2 regions of the Salinibacillus aidingensis genome follow, and region 2 is predicted to be linked to the other one. Evidence: riboswitches for the same ligand, from Rfam matches in the RefSeq annotation. Region 2 holds a riboswitch; the other holds the start of a gene.
The links. Region 2 has a riboswitch for cyclic di-GMP ahead of ACZ5OK_RS05975 (response regulator). Riboswitches for the same ligand answer to the same signal wherever they lie in the genome.

Region 1: linked by a shared signal. The riboswitch ahead of ACZ5OK_RS03760 (DUF5667 domain-containing protein) and the one ahead of ACZ5OK_RS05975 (response regulator) in region 2 are both predicted to bind cyclic di-GMP.

Annotation. Positions count from the first base shown of each region.
Region 1 covers NZ_AP043759.1:665,455-680,511, reverse strand. The annotation lists gene ACZ5OK_RS03785 (NAD-dependent epimerase/dehydratase family protein) at 1-1,020, opposite strand, end outside; gene ACZ5OK_RS03780 (alpha/beta hydrolase) at 1,213-2,178, opposite strand; gene ACZ5OK_RS03775 (putative bifunctional diguanylate cyclase/phosphodiesterase) at 2,418-4,427, shown strand; gene ACZ5OK_RS03770 (hypothetical protein) at 4,506-5,558, opposite strand; gene asnB (asparagine synthase B) at 5,740-7,251, opposite strand; gene ACZ5OK_RS03760 (DUF5667 domain-containing protein) at 7,705-8,892, opposite strand; cyclic di-GMP riboswitch class I at 8,954-9,039, opposite strand; gene ACZ5OK_RS03755 (ATP-binding protein) at 9,181-9,336, opposite strand; gene ACZ5OK_RS03750 (HAMP domain-containing sensor histidine kinase) at 9,427-9,843, opposite strand; gene ACZ5OK_RS03745 (HAMP domain-containing protein) at 9,816-10,268, opposite strand; gene ACZ5OK_RS03740 (response regulator transcription factor) at 10,261-10,944, opposite strand; gene ACZ5OK_RS03735 (TlpA disulfide reductase family protein) at 10,981-11,355, opposite strand; gene ACZ5OK_RS03730 (hypothetical protein) at 11,457-11,606, opposite strand; gene ACZ5OK_RS03725 (DUF302 domain-containing protein) at 11,772-12,167, opposite strand; gene ACZ5OK_RS03720 (rhodanese-like domain-containing protein) at 12,431-12,730, opposite strand; gene ACZ5OK_RS03715 (rhodanese-like domain-containing protein) at 12,793-13,122, opposite strand; gene ACZ5OK_RS03710 (hypothetical protein) at 13,480-13,875, shown strand; gene ACZ5OK_RS03705 (DUF5667 domain-containing protein) at 13,940-15,057, opposite strand, start outside.
Region 2 covers NZ_AP043759.1:1,070,097-1,085,153, reverse strand. The annotation lists gene ACZ5OK_RS05990 (hydroxymethylglutaryl-CoA lyase) at 1-812, opposite strand, end outside; gene ACZ5OK_RS05985 (hypothetical protein) at 1,027-1,560, opposite strand; gene ACZ5OK_RS05980 (NCS2 family permease) at 1,753-3,051, opposite strand; gene ACZ5OK_RS05975 (response regulator) at 3,178-3,609, opposite strand; cyclic di-GMP riboswitch class I at 3,694-3,778, opposite strand; gene ACZ5OK_RS05970 (S8 family serine peptidase) at 4,004-8,398, opposite strand; gene ACZ5OK_RS05965 (S9 family peptidase) at 9,008-10,795, opposite strand; gene ACZ5OK_RS05960 (metallophosphoesterase family protein) at 10,941-11,429, opposite strand; gene ACZ5OK_RS05955 (aspartate/glutamate racemase family protein) at 11,542-12,237, shown strand; gene ACZ5OK_RS05950 (GNAT family N-acetyltransferase) at 12,509-13,054, opposite strand; gene ACZ5OK_RS05945 (hypothetical protein) at 13,511-13,804, opposite strand; gene ACZ5OK_RS05940 (DMT family transporter) at 14,126-15,049, opposite strand.

The sequences.
Region 1 (15,057 bases), 400 kb from region 2:
CTTCGTATTTTCAGCCTGGAAGAAATGGTCTTCCAGTTCTACACGTGGATTTTCCAGATGAGCGATATCTGTGCCGAATCCTTCTTCTTTCGCTACCTTTTGTACTAGTTTGGCAAGATCCAATACAGAAAATTCCTCAGTAAACTGGTTAAATACACGGAATTCCCCTTTATCGGCCGGATTTTCCGCAGCAATTTCAATGCAGCGTACAGTATCCTTAATATTCAGGAATCCGCGGGTTTGTCCACCCTGGCCATAAACGGTTAAGTCGTGACCAATTGTAGACTGAATAATAAAGCGATTTAAGGCTGTACCATATACATCATCGTAATCCAGACGATTAGTTAGTAGCGGATCCATTTTTGTTTCATCCGTCTCAAGGCCGTACACAATTCCCTGGTTCAAATCAGTCGCGCGAATTCCCCAGATTTTGCAGGCAAACATAATGTTATGACTGTCATGTACCTTTGAAAGGTGGTAGAAGGAACCTGGCTGTTTTGGATATGGAAGAACATCCTTGCGACCTTTATGTTCAATTTCAATGAAACCTTCTTCAATAGGAATGTTCGGTGTACCGTATTCACCCATGGTCCCTAATTTAATCAGGTGACAATCAGGTACAATTTCACGAATTCCATATAATACATTTAAGTTACCTACAACATTGTTTGTCTGTGTATAAACCGCATGTTCGCGGTCAATCATGGAATAAGGAGCAGAGCGCTGTTCAGCAAAATGAACGAATGCATCCGGCTGTTCTTTTTTCAATACTTCCCGGAGAAAATCATAATGGTTAAGGTCACCGATATATGTACGAATTTCTTTACCGGTTAACTCCTTCCACTTGTCCACTCTTTCTTCCAGGGAAGAGATGGGTGTGACAGAGTTGGAATGAAGTTCATCATCAATTTTTCTTCTTACTTCGTTGTCTAAAATGGATACATCATGTCCCTGTTTTGATAAGTAAAGGGCAGTTGGCCACCCACAGAAGCCATCTCCGCCAGCTACAATAATATTCACGAAAAATTCCCTCCATTTTTCATCATTTTCATTCTAAGGCGTCTTTCACAAACGCTTTCTTCTGTATAAAACTTGACAGTACTATGCAAAAAACACATATGTACTTAAAAACTATCATGATATGTCTTATTTGACAAATGATATCACATTTTTTATATAAATTTTAACATAGATTCTTCTGGTAAAATAGACTTAGCCATCTACATACATATTCAGAAAATCGTTTAACTCAGCAACGTATTCCTCTTTATGAATAACAAAAGCCTCTCCATGACTTGATCCGTCAAATGTGACGAACTCCGCCTTACTCTTTGTATTCTCATACAGCTTTCTGGACATTCGGGTTGGAACGAAGGCATCGTCATTACCATGGATGTATAAAATCGGCACATCTGCTTTCTGAACCTGTTTTAATGCAGAAGCTTCCTTTAATGAATAATCAGCCCGTATATTTGTGACAAGGCTTGTGCTTGGCAAGACAGGAATGTCCGGAAGATGAAACATGCGCTCCATCTGATAATCAAATAAACCATACACACTTGTGTAAGGACTATCAGCTACAATAGCCTTTACATTATCCGGCAATTCTTCACCACTTGCCATTAACACAGCTGCAGCTCCCATCGATACACCATGCAATACAATTTCTGTATCCGGGCCTAATTCCTCTATGACTCTATGAACCCAGTCGACATAGTCCAGCCGGTCATGCCAGCCAAAGCCTATGTAATCTCCCTCACTGTTTCCGTGACCACGCATGTCAGCGGTAAACATATTATACCCTAATTCCTCATAGTAATACTGGCCAAACAATCCCATCTGGCTCCCATTTCCCAAATAACCATGGGCAAATACGACGGTTTTATCTGAAGGTTCCTCGGCCTCCAGAAAATAGCCCTGCAACTTGAGCCCATCAAAGGATTCCATTTTCCAGCTGTCAAAATTCTGATCGGCTACCCAATCGCGCCAGCCTCCATCAAGCATAACCTCCATCGCTTCCCCGGACACCTCTAAATCATCATTTCCATTTAGAAAATCTTTGGGGAAGTCACGATCAATGGCCAGATTATAAAAATAAATACTGGCAATAATATTTATGATTAACAGCGTAATAAGCAGACTTATCCCTATTTTTATCCAGCGTCTCTTTTTCAAAATCCTCTCCCCTTTTTTCGCGATGTCTATTTTTCTATTATACATGAAAAAAGCCTCATATAAGATGGGGCTCAGTCAGGTATTTACTGGTAAATGGTAAGGGGGCACCGAACTTTATATAATATAGGATTTTTTCCCAATACCGATTAGGACTTTTTATTTAGGTGCAAAAATGGTTTAATAGTATCGGATTACTATTCAGAAAAGATTAAAGAATACATACGTAGTAGCAGGTGACTTCAATGAGCAGATACAACCTTAAGCAAATTCTATATTATGTATGGATGATTAGTACGATTATTTTCCTGTTGGCGCTTGGAATTGAATTTTATTCTCCCCATTTAAATACAGGGATTTTCTGGTTAATGAACCTGATATCTGTATCCTTGTTTTCCTATCACTTAGGGTTATTCGGTGGCATCTTCTCTCTTCTTATCATACTGACGCTACGGATTAGCGTTGATTTTCAGACGTTCAGTTCCCTTACTCCAAACCAATTGATCAGAGCCTTATTTATTAACTCAATGGCCTTTGTGACTTCCATTTTGATTGGTTATCTGGCGGGGAAGATGAAGAAAAATGAGAAAAATATCCGGGAGATTTTTGATAATAATGATATTACGTTATGGACGAGGAATCTTAAAACGGGTGAAATAACTGTATCTGAGGGAAATGCCAATATTTATGGAGTTACACGTAAAGAATTTGAACAAAATCCACATATCTTGTTCGAATCTATCCATCCTGATGATTACGAAATCTTAACAGACGCCCTGCAAAAGCAGAAGAGAGGCAGAAAAACAAAGGTCGTCTACCGAATTATCCGTCCTGACAAGCAGACACGCTGGATTGAAGATCGTGGAACACCTGTCTTCAATCATGCCGGAGAGGTCGTAAGAGTAGACGGAGTCGTATTTGATGTGACGAGCGAAAAGGAAACCGAGGAAGTCATGAACAAAATGGCCTATAACGATTCGTTAACAGGTCTGCCGAATCGAAACTGGTTCCAGAACTATTTGGAAGCAACTCTTGTATCATCAAGAAAAAATAATATTTCAATAGGTATTATGTTTATTGACTTTGATAATTTCAAACGGGTCAATGACACTCTGGGACATCGCGTAGGAGATCGACTCCTCATTCAAATGTCAGATCGATTGCAGTCTTGCATCCGAAAAAACGATATAGTCTCAAGGCAGGGCGGGGATGAATTTTTAGTTCTCATTGAGGACGCAGATGAGCAGGAAGTGAAGGAAATTGCAGAACGTATTATTAATCAGATGAATCACCCTTTTATTGTCGACGGAAATGAAATCTTCTCCACCCCGAGTATTGGCATCACCATGTGTCCGGTGGCAGAAGAAAAGGCAGAATCGTTAATTGAAAAAGCTGATTTCGCTATGTACCTGGCAAAGGAAAGCGGAAAAAACAATTATAAATTTTACGATGATGAATTAAACCAGAAAATGAAACGGAAAATCATGGTGGAAACCCGCCTGCACAAAGCCATTGAGAACGGTGAACTAGCTGTCCATTACCAGCCCCAGATTGATTTATCCACCAGTGCTCTGGCAGGGGCTGAGGCACTGCTGCGATGGGAAAATGACCTTGGTTATATCAGTCCCGGTGAATTTATTCCCATTGCAGAGGAAACTGGACTTATCATCCCTATTGGGGAATGGGTCATTCGGCAAGCCTGCAGACATTCTAAAGAATTTCGCGCTCATGGCCTGGAGCCATTCCCGATATCCGTTAACATTTCGACAAAGCAAATCATGAATCCAAGCTTTATTCCCCGTCTAAAAGAAATTTTATTGGATGAACAGATGACCCCGGAACTTTTAACTCTGGAAATTACCGAGTCAGCGCTATTATTCTATGAGGACGCGAAGGAAAATATTGATGAACTGCGACAGCTTGGTATTGGCATTTCGATTGATGATTTTGGTGTCGGCTACTCTTCATTAAGTATGATTAAAGACATTGAAATGGATGAATTAAAAATTGATCAGCGTTTTTTAAATGATGCTTTAGAAAGCAAGCGTGTTCATTCATTGCTGAAAACCATCATTAAAATTGGAAAGGTATTAAAAGCAAAAGTGGTTGTCGAAGGTGTGGAAACAGCCGAGCAGCTTGAATTGCTGATGAGTAGAGGAATATATGGCCAAGGCTTTTTTTACAGTCGTGCACTGCCAGCACAGGAGTTTGAAAAATGGTACTGGAAATATTATAGAAAACGAATAAAAAGCTGAGAATATGTTTTGAGTTCGATACAAAAAGGACAGAGAGGGAATCCAAAATCGGATATCCATCTGTCCTTTTTTTATCTCTTATTCTGCTGTGACGGTTAACGTTTGTTCAATGGTCTGTTTATCCTCATGATCTTTGCGAAGGTACTCACCGCTTAGCTTTTCACCATTCTTGCCATAGGCATCCTTTACATGAGCACCATTATTATGATGTGTCGGGTCCATACTGATCATAATTTCATACTCACTGATATCATCCATTTCCCGCTCAGGATCCCGGATGTAAAACGTAGCGGAACCATCCGGATTGGTATAGCCATCATCGTAGTATCCTGATGTAATGTAGTTTGGAATTTCTGTATCGGCACGAACATAGGCACCGCCAATCAAATTGCTTTCCAGGGTCACCACCACATATTTTCCTTTCTTTTCGATAGAAGGTTCGAGCTCAACCTCAGGATTTCCGGAATTTTCAGGGATCTTCCATCTTGGCTCCTCGATAGAGAAAGACTGCTCTTTATCATCCAATTCAATCGTTTTCTGGAAAGAAGCTTTTCTGTAGGTTTCTTCTTCTGTTCCTGTCTCATACCGCAAAAAGTGCCCGGCGAGTTTATCGCCATAGTGCTCCTGAATTTCTTCATCCTGTTTGGACATATCAAAGCTTAATTCGGTGTGAATGATTCCTTCTACATCATTGGGGAGTTCCTTCTCAAGTTTAAAAACGCCATTACCGTTTACTCGTGTCCGGGTATATCCACCGATAATAGAGCCATCTTGCCAGTCAAAATCAAGGTAAAGCTCAGATTCCGGCAATAAATTTGTCGTTCCATTGACTGTGACTACCTTATTCTTAATGGTGAAGTCACCCTCAAGCCATACTTCCATTTCCCCTTGGTCCTCTGGAGCTGATTGCTGAACTTCAAAGGATACATCCCCGGATTCCTCATCCTCTTCAGACTTTTCCTCTTTGTCTTCATCCTTTTTCTGTTCCTCATTCTTTTCAGTATCCTGCTCCTCCGACTGTTTCTTTTCATCTTCACTGGCACTGGCATCTTCTTCAGAATGATTGCCACAGGCCATTAAAAACATGACCATAAAAAGAGATAAACACAAAACCCCAAATTTGTTTGTCATAACCAACCATAAAACCCCTCTTCCTCCAACATTTTCATATAACCTTCCAACTATGTTATATCATGATAGAAAAAAATAACAACATGATTTTATTCCTGTTTATTCCAACGAAAGTATGAAAAATGCATCTTTTTACCTATTAAAAAAGTGCAGGAGCTCCTGCACTTTTTGGAAAAGTTCCTTAAGCTGTTGCCCAGCGTCCCATAACTTCCAATGCTGATTTTTCCGGGAAGATTTCCTTATAAATTTTGAAGCAAAGGCATTCCTGTTTACTGCGCAGTTTAACAGGTGCTTCAGCATTCAATGCATGAAATTCATGGTCTGAAATCACTTTATTAGCATGCTCCTCTAAAATATCCAAAGCCCCGCTTCCTGCTGAAAACTCCTCTTTCTTCCGCCATAAAATCGATTCTGGAAGCAGACCATCAAAGGACTTTCTAAGGATCCATTTTTCCATATGCTCGTCTGTATGAAGCTTTGATTGAGCCGGTATGAATAAAGCATCCTTTATTAAATCCAAGTCTAAGAATGGCACCCTAAGTTCAAGGGAATGAGCCATACTCATACGATCTGCCCTCTGTAAATTTATATTGTGGAGGGAATTTATAATTCGGATAATCTCTTGATTTAAACCTTGATCATCCTGAAAATCCTTCAGGTAGTCATAACCGGCGAAAAGTTCATCCGCCCCTTCTCCGGACAGAATTACTTTTACATGCTCTGCGGCGAGCTGGGATACAAAGTAGTTAGGCAAAGCACTGCGAACAAGGGATGGCTCAAAAGATTCCAAATGATAGATTACTTTTGGCAGTACCTCAATTAATTCTTCTTTCGTGTATACATACTCATAATGCTCGGTTCCAATCGCTTCTGCTACTTCACGGGCACGCATTAAATCCTCACTATTTTCAGAACCCACACAGAAGGATTTCACAGGCTTCTCCCCTTGATGAAGCTTTGTGGCAATCGCGGAAATCAGGCTGCTGTCCAGTCCTCCACTTAATAGTACACCTACCTCAACATCTGCCAGGAGACGCTTTTTCACGGCATTCGTAAGCTGATCTTTAATCTTGTTTGTCATGACCTCCAACGATTGATCCGAAAGCATTTCGCTCTGCTTCGGCTCTGCTATTTTACGATAACAGACAAAACCTGTTTCCGGGGTATAATAATGCCCGGCTGGAAATTCACGTACTTCATCCGTGACAAGATATAAGGTTTTCAGTTCAGAGGAAAACACGAATTGGCCCTTGTCGTCTTTTCCATAATACAGAGGCTTAATCCCAAGGGTGTCACGGGCTGCCAGGAAGGTGTCATTCGCCTCATCTGCTATAAAAAAGGCAAACATCCCGTCCAGCTTCTCGACCCCTTTGGCACCTTCCTGCTCATACATTTTTAGCACAACTTCACTGTCGGATTTCGTTAAAAAGGTAGCTTTCTCTTTAAGCTCTTCTTTAAGCTGAAGATAATTATAGATCTCCCCGTTACATACAATCCATTTCGATCCATTTTCATTTTTAATAGGCTGAATTCCATCTTCTAAACCAATAATAGACAGGCGCTGATGACCTAAGTGAAAATTCTCCAGTTTTACATCGCTCCCTTCATCAGGTCCACGATGACGCATACTGTTTAACACTTCAGTCATTAAAGATTCAGCCATTCCTCCTGTCATAGCAAAAATTCCACACATGTTTTTTGATACTCCTTAGTCGTTATATAGTATGTATTTGAAGCTGTTCGATTTCAAATACTTTATTAACCTTAGGGGAGTATGACGATTTAAGCAACGTCCATTTCGTCATAAAATCACCTGAATTTTTCGATAAGTACCGATTAAATGATTTAATCTGGGTTTCCCGGCGTTTCTTGGGGAGGATCAGGGGTTAGAGGGGCAGACCGACATTTTTCCGGAGTTGAGATTTTATGGATTTATCAATCTGGTGCACGAGTTTATCAGTCCATTTCGTTCATTTATCAGCCAGTTCTGTATCAACATCAGTCACTTTCCCTTATTAATCAATAACCTTCACCAGTCTCGGCTCATTCATCTAATACACATAGCTCAATTCGAGTAAAGGCAGGCTTTGAATGATCACCATAAAAAAAGCCAAACCACCATAGTGATTTGGCCGCTTTACCTGGATTAGTTATGCTTTCCATTATTACCCTTTCCAGGATGATTTCCTTTTCCATTATTTTTCTTTTCAGCGCGTTCTTTGGCTTTCTCACGCTTCTCTTCAGCTTTTTCCTGAGCTCGTTCACGCTTTTCCTCAGCTTTATCTTGAGCTCTTTCTTTCTTTTCTTTAGCTGCTTCGTTTTTATCTTCTGTTTCTTCCTGCTCTTCTTCTGCAGCCTCATCCTCTTCAGCTTCCTCAGTGTCTTTTGATTTCAAGGCTACCTGTTCAACTTCTTCTTTACCAGCTTCTTCAGTATTTTCCTCAGAGTCGGTTCCTTCTGATTCTTCATCAGATGTAGTTCCTTCTTCAGATTCAGTTTCCTCGTCCTCACTGTCTAAGCCCAATTTAGCCAGCTCTTTGTCCACTTTCCACTCAAGCTTTTTCTGTGCTTTGGCAATATTTTTTTGTAAAGCTGCTTTCGCTCGCGGATTGCTTACTTTTTCTAGTGCAGCAGTTAAAGCTTCAATATTTGCAGAAAACTTCTCTTCAAGCTCTGAACGAATGGAATCTACTGAATCCCCTGTTGTTTCCTCGCCATTTTCTTCAGTCGTTTCCTCTTTTGTACCTTCTTCGGTTTCACTGCCTTCTTCTTCTGCTTCATCATCCACTTCTTCTACATTTTCATCTGTATTATTCTCTTCTTCTGACTGACTTTCCTCATATTTAGCCATAGCCTTTTCCTGCTTAGCTAATGCTTCTTCAAGGGTCTTTTCAGCCATTTCTTTTTCGCCGTTCGCAAAAAGAGCTTCTGCTTCTTTAATACGCTCTTCCGCATATGTTGCCAATAATTCCGCTTTTTCTGTATCATCAAATGTTAATGCAAGACGAATGTTTTCCATCATTTTCTTCGTGAAATAGAAGAGATCGCCAGGCAGTAACGAGGAATCCTCCTCTGTATTTGTGTCCGTCTCCTCACTTGTCTCAGAACCCTCTTCTTCAGACTTCTCTTCATCTGTGGAAGTATTTTCTTCTGAGGACGGTGCTTCCCCGGTCTCTTCTGTATCCGCTGTTGTTTCCGTCTCTGTTGTATCTGTTTCTTCTCCTTCCTCAGCTTGTGCAGCACTGAGTCCGAATGCAAAAACAAATACAGCCGCCATAAGCAACGCTACTAATAAGTTACGAGATTTCCCGTTTAGAAATAACTGATTATTCATTATAAATCCTCCTTATCATTTTTGAAGAAACTTAGCACGGCTTGTCAGTCGTGCTTGTATCATCAGCAGTCCAGCCACCATAGTTTGTACACCTTAGGCCTGTAACTTTGCGCCCCTTCTTTTCAGATAGATTTGCCCTTTCATGATAAATGAATTGTACAGACACTACTCCATTCATCCATTCACCCTGTAATATACCTCTGATCGTCAAACGTGACATCATCCAATAGGCCTATTTTCAAAAAAATTCGACATATTTTATTATATTTTTCTATTACTTATAAAATTTCATGACCCCTTCTCGAGTGGAAGTGTGAACCAAAATGTGTGAATATTTCCTTCTGAATGAACGCCTATTTGACCACGATGATGCTCTATGATTTCCTTTGAAATAGCTAGACCAAGGCCTGTCCCACCTGATTCCCGTGATCTGGAAGGATCAATACGGTAAAACCGTTCAAAAATGAGGGACTGCTCTCGTTCCGGAATGATTTCTCCCGGACCCGTAAAGGAATCATAGTATTTACATTCAGATCATTTTCCCTGAACCATAATGGAGCCGCCACCCTTATGGTAGCGAATGGCATTGTCCAGCAAATTATTTAAAACCTGTGCAACGCCCTCCTGATGAACCTGAACCATACGAGACTCCAGTTGAAGTTCGACTGGAATTCCCTCTTTTTTGGCCGCCCAGCGAAACATCTCTACCGTTTGTTCAATGATGCTTTTCATATTAACTTTTTCCTGTTCAGAAAAGGTTTGTCCACTGATATCATCCCATTCCTTTAACCTATCCAGCTGCTCCAGCATTCCACTAAGACGTTCAGACTCTTCATAGAGGGCTTTATACAGCTTTGGACGGCCTTCAATCATACCATTATGCAGGGGATTTAAATACCCGTTTAAATTGGCTAATGGCGTTCTTAGTTCATGGGATATATCAGAGACCATTTTTTTCGTTGTTGCTCATTTTTCTTTAATTGCTCAACCATATCATTAAAGTGGTCAATAAGCTGTCCTGTTTCATCCTCTGACCTCCTTTGAATAGGACTCGGATATCGACCTTCTTTCATAGTTTTCGTTGAATCTATTAAATTTCTTAGGGGACCTGTCAATTTTTTTGTCAGAAAAAAATGAATCATGCTCCCGGTGACAATCGTCGTAAAGGTGAAAATCCAGAGATACTGTAAAAGAGCAGACTCAAATTGCTTCTGTGTCATTTGGTTCATTGTGCCGATACCATCAACAAGGAAACAGGAGGTATTATAAATTCCCCAGGTGGTCAGGAGAATGAAAGCTGTAACCACGGTAATATTTATTAGCGTCAGTCGTCCTAATAAACATCTTGGAAGCCTGACTTTTTTCCACTTATTCATGAACAAATTTATACCCCATTCCTCTTACCGTACAAATCCGTTTTGGTGAAGAAGGATCTTCCTCGATTTTTTCCCTTAATTTTTTAATATGAGCATCAACCGTCCGGTCCATCACGGTTTTATCAGCATGCGGATATAATTGCTGAATCAGGTTTTCTCTTGTCAGAACAACATTCGGATTCTCCATAAAATGATAGAGTAGTTGAAATTCATGCTTCGTCAGCTTAAGCGACTCATCATACAGCATCACTTCGCCCTTTCTAGGTTTAATACACAAGCCGCCATAGGTGATTTTTTGACAGAACTGACCGGTCCTTCGTAAAACGGCCTCCACGTGTGCGACTAACTCGTCTGGATCAAAAGGCTTTGTCAAATAGTCATCTGCACCAAGCTTCAAACCTTTAATCTTATCGTTTATTCTGGCTTTAGCAGACAGCATAATGATCGAAACTTCATTGCGTTCCTGCTCTCTTACCCATGTACACAGCTCTTCCCCGCTTATTTTCGGAAGCATTAAGTCAAGAATCAGTAAACAGGGATGATGAGTAAGAAAGGCTTCCTTTGCTTCTTCCCCATCTGCTGCTTCTACAACCTCATACCCTGCTTTCTTTAAATATATTGAAATCAATTCTCTTATCATGTAATCGTCTTCAATTACCAGAATGGTTTGCTTCACTATAAATCACCTCACACGCGGTACAAGCACCTGGCCTTATTGCATTTTTTCAAATTCCTGAACCATAAGATCATAATTTAAGGCACCTAACGTTTTAAACGATATCACACCTTCAGAATCAATCATATAGGAAGTTGGAATGGGCTGAATCTGATAGGTGTTAGCGACATTGCTTTCCTGATCGAGCAGAATTGGAAAGGATAAATCAAATTCTTTCACAAAATCTCTAACATCCTGAATTCCACTTTCTGTCTGGGTTAAGTTCACAGCTAAAATTTTTACATCCTTATTCTGATAAAACTTTTCCATATCCGGCATTTCCGCACTCCATGGCGGACACCAGGAAGCCCAGAAATTCAGCATCACCCGCTGTCCACGAAGATTAGATAACTGTACAGTTTCTCCATCCAACGTCTTCAGTTCAAAATCAGGTGCTAAATTCCCTACATTTAAGCCTGTTTTACCTGTCTGCTTTGGGGCATCAGCTTGTTTTGCTGAAGAATCAGGTTGACTTACAATTTTATAACCACCCTTTTCATTACCTTCATTTTCTGAAGTCGCTTCATCAGTTGGCTGATTTGCATTTTCTGCTGAATTCGTAAAATCATAAACAGCCCGACAAACATTCCAACCAGTACTACAACAATAATCCCCTTCTTCATTTTATCGCTCCGTTTTATGTATGCAATTAAAGGAATCATAAAAAAAGTTTGTGAAAATTTAATGAAAGTGCCCGGAAAAACGCTGAACTTCTTCTGGTCCCTCCTTATCTATAAGACAAAAAAGAACGAAAAGGATTTATCACAGATCCTCTTCGTTCTTTTAAATTATGAGGAAGATTCCAGACTCTTATCGATGCAGCTGATTAACCGTCTTTCTATATCTCCAGCCAGCTCTTTAAGGGAATCATCATTGGCCAATTGTATAAGTGAAGTTGGTTTGGGCAGGCCGATGTTTGTTCTTCCCTCATCCTCATACACAACAATCTTACATGGGAGAAAATAGCCCACCATTTGATTCTGTGTCAAAACTCGTTCAGCTTCAAAAGGGTTACATACTTCCAACACCTTGTACGGCTGATTGTAATCCAGTCCTTTTGCCTGAAGCTTTTCTCTAATATCAAATTGCCAGAGCACACCAAATTTCTCTTCTTTCAATGTTTCCTCCAATACGGCAATGGCATCATCCATCGTTCTGTCCGTTTCAACCGTATAATGAAACATGAACATCCTCCTTTTAGGCTGATAAAACTTAATGATCAACTGACAAAAAAACACCAATTTTTTCTTCCTCAAGTATATGTTTCACCCACTTAATCCTTTACATTCTTCAGGTTAGTCTGTAACTCTGGTAATCAAGGATACAACGATAAACACTATTCCTGCCAGGAACATGAGTTTTTGCGATGGTCAAAGGCTTCTCCATAATTGCTTCATATTGATATGACTCCTTTTCTCAACTATGATTAACGGAAAAATAAAAGGCTTTATTCAGTGTCTCCTTGCCAGTTGTTCATACCACCTGTCATATCCTCAACTTTATAGCCTAATGCGCCCAAAATTCCACAGGCGGCTTTACTGCGATTTCCAGACTGGCACACGACCACGTATTCCTTCTCTGAGTCTAATTCTGTTTTACGTACCGCTAACTGACCCAGAGGAATATTTTTGGCCCCTGGAATTTTTCCTGTTGCTGCTTCATTGTTTTCACGGACATCAATGACATAGACCTCTTCACCTTTTTTGATGCGTCTGTCTAATTCTTCAGGGGTAACCTGTTTTGCCATGGGCGTCCCCTCCTTCCGTATCTTTTTTCCTGCAGCAAGACAGCCTGTCCTCCTGCCGTCTATTACTCATTATTTACTAATGAATATCCAATAACCCGCATTCCTTTTTTTCTCAGTATACGGGCACTTAAGTTTTTTTCGATTCTATCTGATGCGACAATAATAACGCTTTGTTTCGGAATTTCCTGATAATGCCGTTTCAAATATGCCACTGGTACACAGCAGGCTTCATCAATCCTGTCCCTTGATGATATTTGGTAGTCACGGGTATCTACAATCGCAACACCCTCCTGTTTACAGGAATCAAGTTGAAGCTTCCCGACCCCTCGGACAGGAACATGCCTGCGATAGAAAAACCATGATATGATGATAACTAGGATGGCAATGCTCATGATTCTCTCCTATTAGATTTAATATACTGGAATTATCTTATACCCCACATGGTATGATGTCAAATGAGAAGTATTACCATCATCAAGTATCAGGCTGATTAATCATTTTATCAATCGGTTTGCGTCGGGTATACGTTTCTCACATCCACATTTAAGTTAAATTTTATCTAATATCAATCTGTTTAGAATTTTATCCGTTAAGACACTCTGAATCAGTCAAAAGAGAAGGTTTATCTGTCTATTACACAAATTTATCCGTTAAAATAGATATAGACATATGTTCGGCTATGAATCCATCGGTCGCAGCGTCCACTGCATCTACCCGGCCATCAAACTATAAAAAGGAGGATAATTTTAATGGGAGTTGGATATGGAATTGTTTGCAGATCCTGTGGCTTCAGCAAGGAGTTTATGCTGGGGGTAGGCGGTGATGAATATTATGCTGGCGAGAACCAGTTTGAAATTCTTCATCCAAAAACGAAAGATCAGGTAAAAAAGGCCATTGGGGATCTTCCCATTCATCATGTGGATTTTGACCGTCGTCTCCTTCATTGTCAGCAGTGCCATCATCTTTACGTGCGTCCCCTCATGAAAATCTGCTATGGTCATCAGCAAGTGTTCAATACAAATCAACATTGCAGCCGCTGTAAAGGAAAGGCTGAAATCGTGGATGACCTGGAGTTTTCAGAAATGGCCTGTCCTGAATGTAACAAAAAATCCCTTGAAGTGAAGACGTTTACGATGTGGGATTGATTGATATAAAAAAGGATAGATATCAGCAAGTCCTATACGTCAATATCTATCCTGTCCCGGGGGACTATGGATGCTTTCCAGAGCCTTTTCCCTGATTTCCTTTTTCTTTATTACTTTTTGGATGGACAGAAGGATGAAAATCAGTGTTTATATCACTTCTCACGCTCTTTCCTGAATCAGTTTTTGTTTCATTTTCCGGATTCGGGATATGGTTTACTTCCCGATTTTGCTTTGGATGGGAATTCGGGTTTGCTATTTCATTTCCCCGAAATTCTTCTGGAGCGGAAGCAGGACCAGGAGAAATGGAAGCAGGTTCTTGCTGTTTATTCCCTCTTTCTTTTTTAACCCGTTCCACTTTTGCCTGTCCTTTCTTCACCTTATCTTCCGGCTGCTGCCCCTTTTCTATCCCCTTTCCTGCTTTTTCCGGAGCTTTTTCTTTTAAAGATGGTGTTTTAGCTGCCGGTTTCACTGGTTCCTCCCTTGCTTGCTTTTCCACCTTTTCCAGGTCACGGTTAAGAGCCTTCTCATCCTTTTGAATATCATCCCGTAAAATTTCTAAAGCTTCATTCACAGGAACTTTATTAGCGATACCATTTTCTATTGCCCTTGCTTTACCTGCTCTCTTTTCCATTCGTGCAAAAGTCTTTTCCACATTTTTGGCAAGAGCAGCTTTAGCGGTTGGGTTCTCAACCTTTTCCATGGCGAGTAACAATGCTGTCATGTTCCTGCTGAAATGAGATTCCAGCTCATCCCGTAATTCAGCAGCTGGGTCTTCTGTTTCGGTTTCCTCATGTACTGTTTCATCCTCTGGTTGTTCCTCATCCTTAGAAGGCATAATACCGGTATTCGTTCCGTCAGTTGGAGCCTCCTCTTCTTGTGCAGTGCCGTCAGCCAGCTCATCATCTGCTACATAATCTAAGGCAAGTTCCTGATTCTCCAATGCCTGGTTCAACAATTGAATGGCTCCATCCGTATCACCGGCATCAAATAAAGCATTCGCCTCCGCAATTCGTTCATTGGCAAATTGCGAAATTAACTCTGCTTTAGCTGTATCGTCAAACGTTAACGCCAACTGTACCTTCTCTGCTATGGCTTCCACGAAGTAAAAAAAATCACCTGGAACAAGTCCGGGATCATCCATGGAGATATCCTCTGTGGTACCCTCATCCGTTTCCCCCGCCT
Region 2 (15,057 bases):
ATTGAGATACCTGTCTCTATTCCTAGGCCATGGAATAAATACAGAACATCCTCCGTTGCAACATTCCCCGCTGCACCAGGCGCATATGGACAGCCACCCAGCCCGCCTACGGAACTATCAAAATGTGTTATCCCATAATTAAGAGAGGTTAATAGATTTGCCATCGCCATTCCTCTTGTATCATGGAAGTGCATAATCAGCTTTTCCTCAGGGTAACGCTTCAATAATTCATCAAGTAAAGCTTCCACCTGTGATGGAACGGCTGATCCAATGGTGTCTCCAAGCGATAGATAATCAGCACCTGACTCCAGTAATTGTTCACAAACAGGGATCACCTGCTCTGGTTTAGTTCTTCCTTCAAAAGGGCAATCAAACACCGTTGAAACGTAGCCGGTGACCACCTTATTCTCCTGCTTAGCCACTTCGATGACGTCACGCAGAACTGGATACGTCTCATCAATCGTCTTGTTGATATTTTTCTGATTATGGGTTTCACTTGCAGACATAAATACGGAAATTCCATCGAGATCTGCTTCAAGTGCATGCTCCAGTCCTTTCTGATTAGGAACCAGCGCTGAATAATTCACATCAGGATAACGCTGAATTTGTCTGGCAACCTCTCTCGCATCAGATAAAGCCGGAATCCATTTCGGATGGACAAAAGAGGAAATTTCAATTTCTTTTAATCCTGATTGAGCCAGTTTATCAATCATCGTCACTTTGTCTTCTGTTTCAATCCAAGTCTCTTCGTTCTGTAATCCATCCCTTGGCCCTACATCCTTTAAATAGATTTTATCAGGAAGGTTTTGCAGCATATGTACACCTCCATACTTGAATACGCTTACAAAAAAATTTTATACAAAAAAACAGCCAGTATAACAATCTAACTGCTGACCGTATTATATGATGAATTTTCTGAAAGTGTCAACGGTAAAAAAGTGAGTGATTTCTAGAACAGACCCTCTTTTGAGCATATTTTCTTATATCCAACATAAAGGAAGAAAATCGATTCCACTATAAATTGATCTACTTTGTGTTTTCCATTATAGATAAAATGGTTTTCAAATGGTTCGTTTCGTTAATAATTTCATAAGTACCCAGGTAATTTTCATTCACACGAAAACCATGGTAATCAGAGAGATAGTAATCCTCCTTCGCTTCCCTTGTTATAAGGAGTCTTATTCCAAACTCTTTAAATAATCCCGCAGAATCACGATCTTTCTTTAGTTCCACTCCTGAAAAATCATTCAATATATCCTCTATAACTTGTGAATCTTTGATTGTAATTTGCCTGTCAATTTCAGATAAACCGCGCTCTTTGGGTGGTTTATATAAGGTAATTCGGACTTCCTCTACTACGGTGCTATCAGTAAATATTTCTTCTGAATAGAGAGCTTTAAAACTAGTATACTGCATTTGATAAACACTGAATATCAGTCCAAAGATAATCAATGCTTCAACAACCACCAAAATCTTTTTATTTTTAATCATAATACTTAGAAAAAAAGTTAACAGTATAACTCCGGCAATGATAAGGATAATACTAAAAATATTGAACATATCCTACCCTCCTTTATAAAAATTTTAACATATATGGAGGAATTAATAGATGATTGATTATAACAAAATAAGATGATGATTGGGTAAGCATAGTAAGCTTCTACTGTCCAGGAATTTCCCATGAATACACAAAAAAGAGTACAATCGCAATAATGGATTGTACCCCTTAATCAATTAATTAATAATCCACGTTCAGCCAATCACATGAACCACAAAGTTCACTAAAAACAGTGACGCAATAATATACAGTGTAAACGAAACCTCTCGTGCCCGGCCTATCCCGACTTTTAAGATTGGATATAAAATAAATCCGGCTGCCATCCCATCCGCAATACTATACGTGAATGGAATCAGGGCAATAATCAGGAAGGCTGGAAAACTTTCACTCATATCCTTGAGATTCAGGTTTCGAATATTCTGGAGCATTAATCCGCCAATAATAATTAAAATGGGGGCAATGGCACTGCTTGGAATCAGCTTAATGACCGGAATAAAAAAGATGGACAGCAAAAACAGAAAGCCGGTCGTAATCGCCGTAATTCCTGTTCGGCCACCTGCTGCCATGCTTGCTGAACTTTCAACTGTTGCAACAGTAGGACTGGTTCCGAACAAGCCAGATAACATAGCCGAAACGGATGTTGCCTGAAATGCCCTTGAAAATCCATCCGGGCGATTAATAAAATTCGCATGTCCGTGTACTAATCCTACGTTTTCAAAAACCAATACCATCGTTAAGGAAAACACCGCTATCCAGAAGGTTATGGAGAATAAACGGTCAAAAGACATCGAACCGAAAACATTCATGTATTCACGAATGGATAGCTGACTGGTGTTATTACTCTGTGCATCCAGTAAACCAAATGCCCATGCGATAAAGGTTCCTACTACAACAGTTATAAGAAAGTTGCCGGGTACATTCCTTATGAACAAAATGATGGCAATCAAAAAAGTCAGTACGGTCGCAAGCACAGCTGGATTACCTAAATCCCCAAGTGCCACAATCGAATTTGTACCCTTTTCTACAATCCCACCCTTTTCTAGTCCAATGAGCATTAAAAAGAGTCCAAGACCAACTGTAATGGCTTCCTTCAGGGATTGGGGAATCGATTCACTCAACGTTTTCGCAAAACTGGAAAATGCAATGAATACAAATATTAACCCTGAAACCAGTACAACAGCTAAAGCTTCAGGCCAGGAAAGCCCCATCGATTGAACCATAGTATAGGAAAATAAAGCATTTACTCCCATACCTGGAACGAGAAGAATTGGCATATTGGCCCAGAATCCCATAAGAAAACAGCCCGCAAAGGAAATGAAAATCGTCGCCAGAATTGCTGCTTCCAGTGGTATTCCGGCCTCTGAAAGTATGAGAGAGTTTACAGCAATGATATAAACAATCGCAAAGTAACCAATCAAACCTGCCATAACTTCTCTCTTCAGTGTAGTTTCATACTTGTCGAGCTGAAAAAAGTTGTTCATCCATTTATTCATTTTATCGACCTGTCTAATTTAAATAGCCCTCTCCCTGCCCGCTCTCTCCTGATTATCAGGCGAGCCAATTTTATATTATAGCAAACATGGGTATGAAATATCAAAGCAGCCAGCGATTCTGGAATTTTATTCAGTTGAAGTGGTGGCTGTTCCGAGATGTTTGTCTATAATTTCTCCCAAATTTTTAAAATAAGGCTTTACAATGAAATCCTTTGCTCCTGACTGGATGGCATCCATGACATTTGATTGTGTCCCAAGCGATGAACATATAATGACTTTGGCTGTTGAATCAAAACTCATGATCTCAGACAGAGTTTCAAGTCCATTTTTCACGGGCATAACCATGTCCATAATGACCATATCAGGACGGACAGCCTGAAAAACTGTAACAGCTTCCTGTCCATCCTTGGCTTCTACAAACTCATGAGACCCGTGCTGCTGAATAATTTGTTTCAGCCAATTTCTCATAAAAGCTGAATCGTCTGCTAGTAAAATTACACTCATTTGCGCCTCTTCCTTACTCATAGATTGCTGCTTAATGACTTTTGTTCGTAACAAGATCAGCATCCAATAAGGACAAAAAGGTAGATAACATGAAAAAAGACCAGCCAAAGAAAAAGGCTCGTCTGTTATGACCAGTTCTTCGGCAACCAGGCTGCCATAGCTCGTAAGCTTTAGGCCCTTAGTTTTGCGTCCTTATTTTTCAATAAGTTTGCCCTTATCGGTTTTCTGCTTTATATCATTTTCACTCTTTATAATTATCGACGAATTGTGCTGATAATCAAGAGGTTTGCCCAACATTCCACAAATTGTAAATTATAGTGTACTTTTATCAGCGAATGAATATAGAAAAACCCCCGACACCGTGCGTGAGATGTCAGGGGTTCTGTGAAACAATCTGTGAAACAAGATTATTCGGGTGGTGACAGGCACTACCCGCGGCGGCACCACCTTAATTAATATAAAGCTTCCCGTCTGCTTTCTTTCTTGTTTCGTTTCCGTGGTCATCTACTGCTTTTACTTCGATGACTGCACCTTCTGCTTTAAGATTGCTTGTGGCGGTCCAGTAGCCAACATAGTGGCCATCAGACATTTCCATCATAGGAAGCTCAGTTGCGTTGGATACTTGATTACGTGCATTGGTGAGTGGCATATGGATGACAAACGTTGCATCCAAATCAGTCTCACTGTCAAATTCGATACGCACGCTTTCTCCAGCTTTCAGTTCATGGTCTTCCTCAGGCAGAAGATTACTGATTTCAGGAGCTGTAAAGTCAACATCAAGCGTAATCGTTTCAGTCGTTTGATTTCCTGCTAAATCCTGAGCAACCACTTCAATTTCATTTTCCCCATTATCGAGTAAAACTCGCTTGGAGTACGTGCCGTCATCTGAAATATTAGCTTCACTTCCATTGACTTTTACCCAATCAAGATTCGCATCATTGACTGTACCTTCAACCGTTACTGTTTCACGATTGGATTTCGACTCATCCTCAGGACTGTCAATGGTAAGCTCAGGGCTTGTCGTATCCAATGTGACGGAAACTTCTTCAGACTCACCAGTCACAGCTCCATCAAGTTTGGATACTGCTTTTAATACATTTTCACCCTCGGTAAGTTCAACAGGAATGTCAAATTCACCGGATTCTCCTACTTCAATAGTTCCTGCAGCTTCTCCATTATTCGTCAGTTCAACTTCTGTCGTTGGTGAAGCTGTACCAGTTACCGTTACCTCTTCATCACTGGTAATGAGTCCAGCTTCCGGTGAGGTAATTTGAGGATCTTCAACCTCATAGCTTACACGGGCACGGATCATATAGTTTCCTTCTGACGTTGGAGATGGTGACCATTCCCCAGCCACTCGCTGAAAGCTTCGTCCGGCATGCTCGCTGCTTTCGTCCGTAGCCAGTCCTGGAGTGTCAGGGTTTGGATGGGTTTGTACATAGACCATGTAGAAATCCCCATCTACAAAAATATTGTGCTCTCTTAAATCCACAACTGTCCATTCACCATTACGAAGCGCCTCTGCTTCAATCGGACCGGCAATCTTTTCACCAGGTAAACCTTCTTCACCATTGGCATCCCAGATTTCAACAGCAAATTCCGTTCCACCCGGCTGTGGCCATTCCTCATTCCAGAAACGGAACACACCGTCTGTGACAACACCCTGATCCTTGCCCTCTGGAAGAGACATTTTTACAGCCCAGGCATTCCCGGCATCATAAAAAGCTCTTGCATTTTCGGCAGTGCCGTCATCATAGCCAATCTCCCCGCCAGGATAGGTGTACAGTGGCTCAAGCTCAGCATTTACCTGAACATCTTCTGTCAGATCAATGCTAACATCCTTACTGTAATAATCAGGGGCCATGATTTTTAAGGTATAGGAGCCTTCATAACCAGTAATGGAGAACTCCCCATTTTCGTCTGTTGCAACGGGTGCAACGTTTGCATCCTCAGCTAAAAGAACGGTCGCACCTTCAACCGGCTCACCTGTAGCCTGATCGGTAACTTTTCCTGTTGCAGTAAACTGATCAACTTCTTCAAGTGTAAAATCTGCTACAGCTTCACTATCAGCTTCAAGCGTTACACTTTGCTCCTGTGATTCATAGCCATAGGACTCTGCTTTTAATGTAAATTCTCCGGCAGCATGGCTTATCGAATACTCTCCTGTAGCCGGATCAGTTGTCACTGAACGGCCGCTTTCAAGTACGCTCACTTGCGCCTGCATAGGCAATAAGTTAGGATTAACATAGTCCTCTTGGGCAGGAGGATCTTCTTTAGGTAAATTCGGCTGAATATCAGCTGGGTTTACCTTTTCTTTTAGACCTGCACTAGGGCTCGACTTCATGACACCTAAGCCATTCATAAACCCGAATGCATTTCCATTCTTTCTCCCTTTATTCTTACCTTTTGTTTTTCCGTTGTTTCCTTTCTTCTTATGAAGCGATGCCTGATTTCCATTAGACGTATCAGACAATGCCACGTCATCAATATACCAGCCTTCACGGGTAACACTACCGTCAGTTGTAACGTTAAAGCCGATATAGACTCTTTGACCACTGTACTCAGAAAGATCTACTTCTGCTTCTTCCCAATCACTGGTGGTACCTGTAACTTGCAGGATTTGCGTCCACTCTTCCTGATCGGTAGAAATAAAGACATGGCCAAAGTCATAGGCCGTTCCTGATGAATACTGCTCTAAATCGTGCCACTGATTAAATTGAAGGTAAGCCTCTCCTTCTGGTAAATCAATCGGTGGCATCATAAGTGTTGCATTCATGTCACTATCGTAATCACCTGCAAGGTTCGTCGCATATACATTTTCACCAGACGCAGCATTTCCTGGTCCTGATTCAGGTGTGCCCCACTCCCAGGAGCTGTTTTCACCAAATACAGACCATCCTGCTGGCTGAGTGCCTTCAAAATCCTCGGAATAACCAAGGGAAATACCAGGAAGAACGTCTACGGTATACGTGTCACTTTCCGTAGTGTTTTCTCCAAAGTCTTCAACCGTCCATTTATAAGTGAGTGAATCACCATTAATTTGGTCACCTGGAATGGCAGCTGTGTAATCTGCAGACTTGTAATCTCCGGATGTACGGCCTGCTTCAACAGATACCCATTCACCATTGGCATTTTGATATTCAAGTAAAACAGAAGCGATACTAATATCATCTTCCACATGAATATTCAAAGGAAGATCCATTCCTTCATACGTTTCTTCTGGAGCTGTATGTTCTATGGTTGGTGCAACGTTATCTTCCCCATGTTTGGTAACCGTACCTTTGATTGTTCCAAGACCGTTGTCCAGAAGAGCAACAGCGTCATATGCATTTAACAAACCGTGTCCATATCCATTATTCGGAGACTCTGAATATTCATCATCGGTCATTGGAATAGCTGAATTGATCAGCACTTCTTCCAATTCATCTACGGTAATACTGCTATCCACTTGACGAAGCAACGCTACAGCGCCTGATACAGCAGGGGAAGCCATGGACGTACCACTATAGGTGCCATCATAGCCATCGCCTGGAACAGAAGAGCGAATGTTTACCCCAGGTGCTGAAATTTCAGGCTTAATTTCGTCATATGGTGAAGGTCCGCGCAGAGAAAATCCTGCAAGATTGTCACTGCTGTCTGTAGCACCTACCGCAAAAGATTCAGGATAATTTGCTGGTGTAGCAACAGACCCTGGACCACCTGGATTCGTTAAGCTCGTATTCCCTGCTGAAAAGGTAGGGAAAATACCAGCAGCTCTCCAGTTCGTCACGACATCACGATACCATTCATCCAAACCAGGTCCGCCACCCCAGGAGTTATTGACAACATCTGGAGCAAGGTCGGCACGTGCATTTCCTTCAGAATCTGTTGGAGCCATAATCCATTCTGCTGCTTCTAATAAATCCGCGTCTGTTCCACCAGCAGCCGTAAATGCCTTAACAGCAATAAACTTAGCCCCAGGTGCAACACCAACCTGATTGGATCCATCCGGTTCATTTCCAACCATCGTACCCATTACGTGAGTTCCGTGGCCCTGATCATCATAAGGCTCACTTTCTCCTGCTGTCGCATCAAACCAGTTGTAATCATGACTTGCTTCACCGGTATCCGCATCATAGCCACGATAGTTATTCTGAAGGGCCGGGTGATCCCATTGAACCCCTGTATCAATGTTGGCTACAACGGATCCAGTACCATCAATTCCATCTTCCCAAACTTCTGGTGCACCAACGCGTTCAACATTCCATTCTACATTGGTCAATTCAGATTCAGGATTGTTTTTCACCTTCGTATCCACAGGTGTCAGCAATTGACGGGTTTCATTTGGCAGAAGCTTTTCAACCTCTTCAAACGAAGCAATCTTTTCCGCAACCTCTTTAGTGGACGTAACAGCCATTCCATTAACAATATGATAAGAATGGACTTCCTTTGCACTGCCCTTTTCCAATTCTTTTTGAAGATAAGCTTTTACATTCTGCTGAGATTGCTGGGCTGTTGCTTTTAGTGCAGAAATCACGGCAGAGCGCTGAGTGAATTCTGCTTTCGTTGCTGATAGATTGTTCGATTGTGCCTTCTTCCTTGCATCCTGGGCAACCTGTTTCGTATCCGTCTTTTCCTTAAACTTAACCAGATACGTCACTTGCTTTTGATCACTAAACTGCTTGTGCAGCCGATCACTGACTTTTGCTTCCGCCACCTGCTGGGTATTCTTCGCTGATTCATGAATTTTGTTGTTCTTTGCTGCACTCTCAGCATAGGTCATACTCGGTGCGACGAGTGAAAATACCATCAATGCAGAGGCGACCATACTAAAAGTCCTTGTTCGCCGACGTTTCTTTTTCAGCAAAAAATCTCCTCCTTTTTTTAATATCCTGACTATTCCTGATGAAAAACAAAAAAACTCCCTGTTCATCCCTCCTTCCCTACGAATTTTTAAACATGTAGGCTCTAGAGCTGCAGGCGAGTTATTGTGAAAAGTCTATGAAGTTAATTCTAGTATAGTAAAAATCTGCATGAAATTTTGTCATATTTTGACTGCAGAAATGCTTTTGTAAAAAATTAGTAGTTTTGTACCTTTCCGGAGACCCTTCAGCCATCTACAAAAGTACTACACCTTCAGGTCTTTAAGGGATGAGAAAATTGTCAAAAGGCTAACGGAAGGAGGGGTTTCCAGGATTTACCGCCTGGATTAATCTATTAGGAAAACTAGCACATTCGCTATATTTATAAAATAAAATGATACATAATCCCTAACATCTTCCCAGGTATTATCGTTTTCCATTGAAAAAATCTATCCTATGAACTAAAACAGGAGAGGATTTGAGGAAGCAATTAAGCTGAAAGACTCAAAATCCACCGACAAATGAACGAGGAAAAACGATGGACATTAGTTTGTGAAACAATTTGTGAAACAAGATTTTTCGGGTGGTGACAGGCACCACCCGAAAAATCCTTATTGATATTTGTCAAAGAATTCGGCGATTTTACGAAAGGCTTTGATTTCGTTTTCTTTTTTGGAAAAGCCGTGTCCTTCGTTTTCCATCACGAAGTACTCTACTTCCACACCTTTGTCTCTCAACGCTTCTACCATTTGATCGGACTCTTTTTTCACGACCCTCGGATCATTGGCCCCCTGGATAATGAACATCGGCTTTGTCATCTGGTCTAAATAAGTAATGGGAGAATCCTTAATAAACCGATCTTTATCCTTTTCCGGATCACCCAGCCACAGCTTCATAATCGGCTTCCAGTCTTCTGGTACAGAATTGTAGAAGCTGAACAAATCACTGGGACCACAGACATCAACAACTGCACGGAAATACTCAGGATGGCGGCCGGCCAGTAACAGAGACATATACCCTCCATAGCTTCCTCCTAACAGGAAAAGATGCTCCTGGTCTGTATAGCCATTTTTTAACAGCCACTCAATACCTTCCACACAATCCAGACGCGGTCCATGCCCCCAATCCTGTTCAACCAGCTTTACAAACTCTGCTCCATAACCGGTACTTCCGCGAAAATTAGGTGCAAAGACGTTATAACCGATTCCCGCGAGAAACTGGAAGTAGGAACGATACGACTTCCTTTCTGAAGATTGCGGACCTCCATGGGGCCAGAATACCGTATACCCATTGGCCACTTCTGGTTTTGCCTTAAATAACAATGATTCAATCGGCGTATCATCGTAGGATTTATAGGTGACAATTTCCGGATCCACCAAGTCGTCAGAACTCATACCCATAACCCGATTATTCGTTAACGGTGTCCAGTCACCGCCAGCATCTCTTTTATAAATATTAGACGGTTCCACAGCACTGTTTCCCAACAGATAAAGATTTCCGCTTTTCGCTGCTTTCAGCTGATCAATGGTATCAATCGGAATATCAATCTCCTCGACTTCACCTGCCTCTATATCATAGGCATAAAGCTCATCTGCAACTCCATGCTCCGTCACAAGATAAAGGGTTTTGGACGCTTTGTGATAAATAAGGTCACTGATTTCCCGTTCATCAAATTTGAGTACCTCTTTAAAGGTTTTCGCTTTTAAATCAAAAGCAGCCAAATAGGAAAATTCAGATTGATAGTTTGTAACGAAATAAATGGTTTCGTTATCTGTAAAAACCGGGCCTGATGCCACATGGACTATTTTTGGATCAGGTGTCAGAGGCATGCTTTCCTCGTTTGTATGTAAATAAAGTATTTGATAGGTATTCGCATAAGCCTGAAGATAGACAAAGGTTTCCTCATCAGGGCTTACCGCCTCCAGTTCAACAGGAGCCTCCTCCCCATTAAAAAGCTGTACATCCTCTTTCGTATTCAGATTGCGTCTGCGAAGATTTAAATAATTAGGATTCCCCTTATTCGTTGTATAGTAAAGATGCTCTCCATCCTCTGATAAATGGCTAAAATAGAACTTTTCATCACTTTCACCTGTCACAACAGGCTGTGGAACACCACCATTTATCGGTAAAGCATAAATCTGGAAGTTTTCATCCCCATCATGGTCAATTCCCGTAAGCAAATAGCGATTTTCCGGGTCATAAGCAACAAATTGGCTATTTTCATTGTGGAAGGATACCTGATAGGGAAATTGATTCGGCAAATCCAACTTCCATAGATTCATTTCACCACTTAGATTCGTGTTAAATACCAGCGATGATTCATCCGGACTTACCGCAAAATGAGTGATCGCAGAGGATCTTAAGTATTGTTCAATATCTGGTTTTGGAAATTCAATCATTAACTCGCCTCCATTATGTTCAGAAAATTAAAATAAACCTGAATCTATTATAGCGATAAACCAGCATGAGAACAATAGACCGTCCTCCATACCCCTCTTCACTATTTCATCTATGAAATTCTTTTTGCGGTCTCACACAGGCCGTCTATTTAAAATAAACAATCTCTGTCCGCAGTTCTTCCCCAATCTCCAAAACTCCGAATGAATAAAAAGGCAGTTTTCGTTTATCGGTAGGTGACCCCGGGTTCATCAGCAATGTCTTTTTAAAATACCGGATGAGCGGAATGTGCGAGTGGCCAAAAATTAAAATATCCGGCATATCTTCCTGAAAAGCTTCAATGGCCCGCTTTTCCGTTGTCTTTTTCTCTCCATGACCGTGAACAATACCGATTTTATAGCCCTTTACATCTAACCTGTCCTTGATAGGAAATTGATCCGTAATTTCCTCCCCATCGACATTCCCGTAAACTCCTTTAACCTCCGCGTATTCCCTTAACGTCTGATAAATCTCAGGGGACTTCCAATCTCCAGTATGGATAATCAGATCTGCTTCTTCACAGGCAGTAAGCAATCGATGAGGGAGCGGTTTATTTTTTCCGGAAATATGAGTGTCTCCCGTGACAATAATTTTCATAAAGGTACTCCTTTCCCTGCAGAAACTTTGGTTTAACCATACAGCCTTTCCCGGTCAAAATCAAAGTCTGACTATTCCAATATGTTAAAATAAGATTAAGGAGGAAAAACAAATGAAAAAACTCGGATTAATTGGCGGATTAGGACCTGAATCTACCGTAGAGTACTATCAGAAGATTATTTCGAAGTATCAGGAAAGGGTTGGAACTAAGGAGGATTTGCCTGAATTTCTGATTAACAGTATTAATATGTACAAAGTATTCGAGTTGATTGACTCCAACCAAATCAATGGACTCACAGACTACCTCACAGATGCAGTTAAAAAGCTGGAACAAATCGGTGCGGACTATGCGGCAATCTCTGCCAACACACCTCATATTGTATTTGACCAGGTACAAGAAAGAGTACAGATTCCGATGATAAGCATTGTTGAGGAAACGTATCAGGCGGTTCAGGAAAAAGGCCTGCAGAGGATAGGTCTGCTGGGAACGAAATTTACAATGGAGCATGACTTTTTTAAGACCCCCTTTTCAGAGAATGACAAAACCATTGTCGTTCCAACAGCATCCGAACAGAGCTATATCCATGAGAAAATTGTAAAGGAATTGGAAAACGGAATTGTCAATGAACAGACAAAGGCAGACTATATCGATATCATAAACAGAATGATCGATGAGAAAAACGTTGAAGGAATCATTCTCGGCTGTACAGAGCTTCCCATGATACTAAAGGATGACGATCTTGACATTCTACTGTTCAATACAACCGAAATTCACATCAGCAAAATCGTGGAGACAATGTTTAATTAAAGAACAAAAGCGGTAACTGAGATGGGTATTATGAAAGTGTCATTGAGGATTCAGAGGGAAATCTTATTGAATTGACTGTGTAGGACAATGGGTAAACCCATAGCCTTATAATAGAATTTAACCCCATATTTTAATAACATTCGTTTGAGAAATATTTCTACTAACAATAGAAATAGCATATAGATTAGCATACATTTCGAAACATATTTATCAGTATAAACAGTAAACAAAAATTCTAACTTTTGGGGGTTACCACCAAAAGTTAGAATTTTTACTTCCATTCTTCAGATAAAAGTCCGTAAATATTATGGTCAACATAATGGTCATAAAGCCATTCCGCTTGTCTAATTTTACCTTCTCTTGTAAAACCAAATCGTTCAGGTAATGCCTTGCTTTTTTGGTTTTCAACTGCGACACTAACTTCAATTCGATTTAACTCAAGTTCCTTAAAACCATAATCTATCACAGTTTTAAACGCCTTTGACATTATACCTTTACATTGAAATCTTTCACCTAACCAGTAACCAATAACACCAATTCGGTTAGCTTTATTTAATTCATTAAATCCAATCGTACCAGCGATTTCACCTCTATAAATGATAGCAAACGACTTGGGATAACCACCATTTTCTACAAACCCTTTAAGTCTTGCCTTTATGTTATTGGCAGAATCTTCAACACTCTTTATATAATCAAGCCAACCAAGCCATTGTTTTAAATATGGTTTTGATTCAATGGTTAAATTGTAAAATTCTTCTGCATCATCTTCCTTAAATAATCTTAAAGAAACTTCTTCATCAATTTTGTATGTAAGCAAGCCTTTCTCCCCCTCGTTAACTTAAACAGCTATTGGAATCATATATTCTATTAGCTGCTTTAGTTTGATATAAGTTTATCCTGTTTGTCTCTTTTCCTGTCTAATAATAATAAAATAAAAACTTATTAAATAACAAACACAAGTAATACCAAAAAGAGCAAAACAGCCTGGTGTAAGCACCATATATAAGCTAATTAGCAGTGACCATAGAAATGCTATCAACATTAAGAAATTATATGGCGTTAGAAGCTATAATTGCAACAATTGCTGGAAGTGCTAGTGAAAAAAATGTGTTTATCATTGCTCATATTCAGTCGGTTTAAGTACAAACCATAGAATACAACTGGCGATCCCCGCAAGTATTCCTAATAATTCTTGAGGCTTTTCTTATTTTCAACACGCCTCTCCCTCGTTATTGAGCTCTCCTGCTTGTTCATTTCAAAAGTAACATGTCACTTAATCCTCAATCTCTATTTCCGTATTTGACTTTCTAACCCATACAAAAATTGCCGAAAAGACTAAGGATAAAAGAGGGAAAATAATATTCCAGGAACTGAAGATCAGTTCCGAGTCCGGGTAAAAATACATTGAATAGCAGACTTCATACAGTAAGTTAAGAATTAGTGTTGCTAAAGGACCGATAAAGATTTTCTTTGTGACAGCAGCCAGCAAAACCCCTAAACCAATAACGATAAAAGGAATGATTATTAGTTGCATAACAAACGGATCTAATGAGTAAATAAAATTCATAACTTCACCTCATCCTTTATCTAACGTACAGTTTCGTGGAAGAAGAATAATAATTTATTTCCTGTTGACGGTTCTAAGCGGGAGAGTTGAATAAGCATATTTCTCCTTCATGTTTCACCATTACATTAACACATAATTCCAATTTTAACAGCAAATCCTAAAGTATTTATTATGTAAATGGGTCGATAATTTCCTACAGCATAAAAAAGTAGTCCATTTTGAAATACATGTTGTTATGTACTCCACAACTGAACTACTCTTTCCTGTGGTTTTCTTTATAAATCTATGAACCTAATCAAGTAAAACCATTATGTATGAAAATTAATGGACGACATGAACTGTCCGCTTTTTCTCCGGCATCGATACGACCACTACCATAACCAGAATCAGGGCTGTTCCCATAACCTGATAGATTCCGAATGGGATATGCAGCCACACGACAGACGTAACTATCGCTGCCAGTGGTTCAACACTCCCTAGTAAACTCGTTTCCTGTGGGTATAGATATTTTAAACTTTCAAGATAAAACCAGAATGAGAACATCGTGCCAAACAAAATAACAAATATAAGAAAGAAAACTGTCTCCACGGTCCAGCCGCTCATATCAATATTCCAGGGTGGATAAAACAGCCCAAGTGCCGCTCCGCCAACAATCATTGCCCATCCGATGACATTCAGAGATCCCCATTTTTGTAATAACTGATTCGCATAAAGCGTATAAAACATCAGAGCAATTCCTGATAAAAACCCCCATATAACAGCGGATAACGGCACGGATAACTCCTGAAATGATCCATTCGTAAGCAATAAAAAGGTACCGATAATAGCCAGACAAACCGCGATAAGGTCATTCTTTTTGAGCCTGTTCGCCTTCGTTATAACCAGATAAATAATAATGTAAACCGGCGCTAGATACTGCAAAAGAGTGGCAACCGCTGCATTCCCATCATTAATTGAAGCCATGTATGTAAATTGGACGGCCAGCATCCCGAAAATGCCAAAAATAATCAATTGAATAGCTGCCTTTTTATGGGTCCAAATCCGAAACGTTCGGTCCCGACTGTTGGTAAACAGTGCGATAAAAATCATGATTAGTCCAGCTATAACTAATCGTACGGATACCAGCCATTCTACAGGGATATGATCCTCCTGAAACAAACGCTGAGCAACCGTCCCGCCCACTCCCCAAAAGAGAGCGCCTAAAACAACTAAAACAAAGCCTTTCCATCTGGATTTTTCTTCCATTTTTTTCT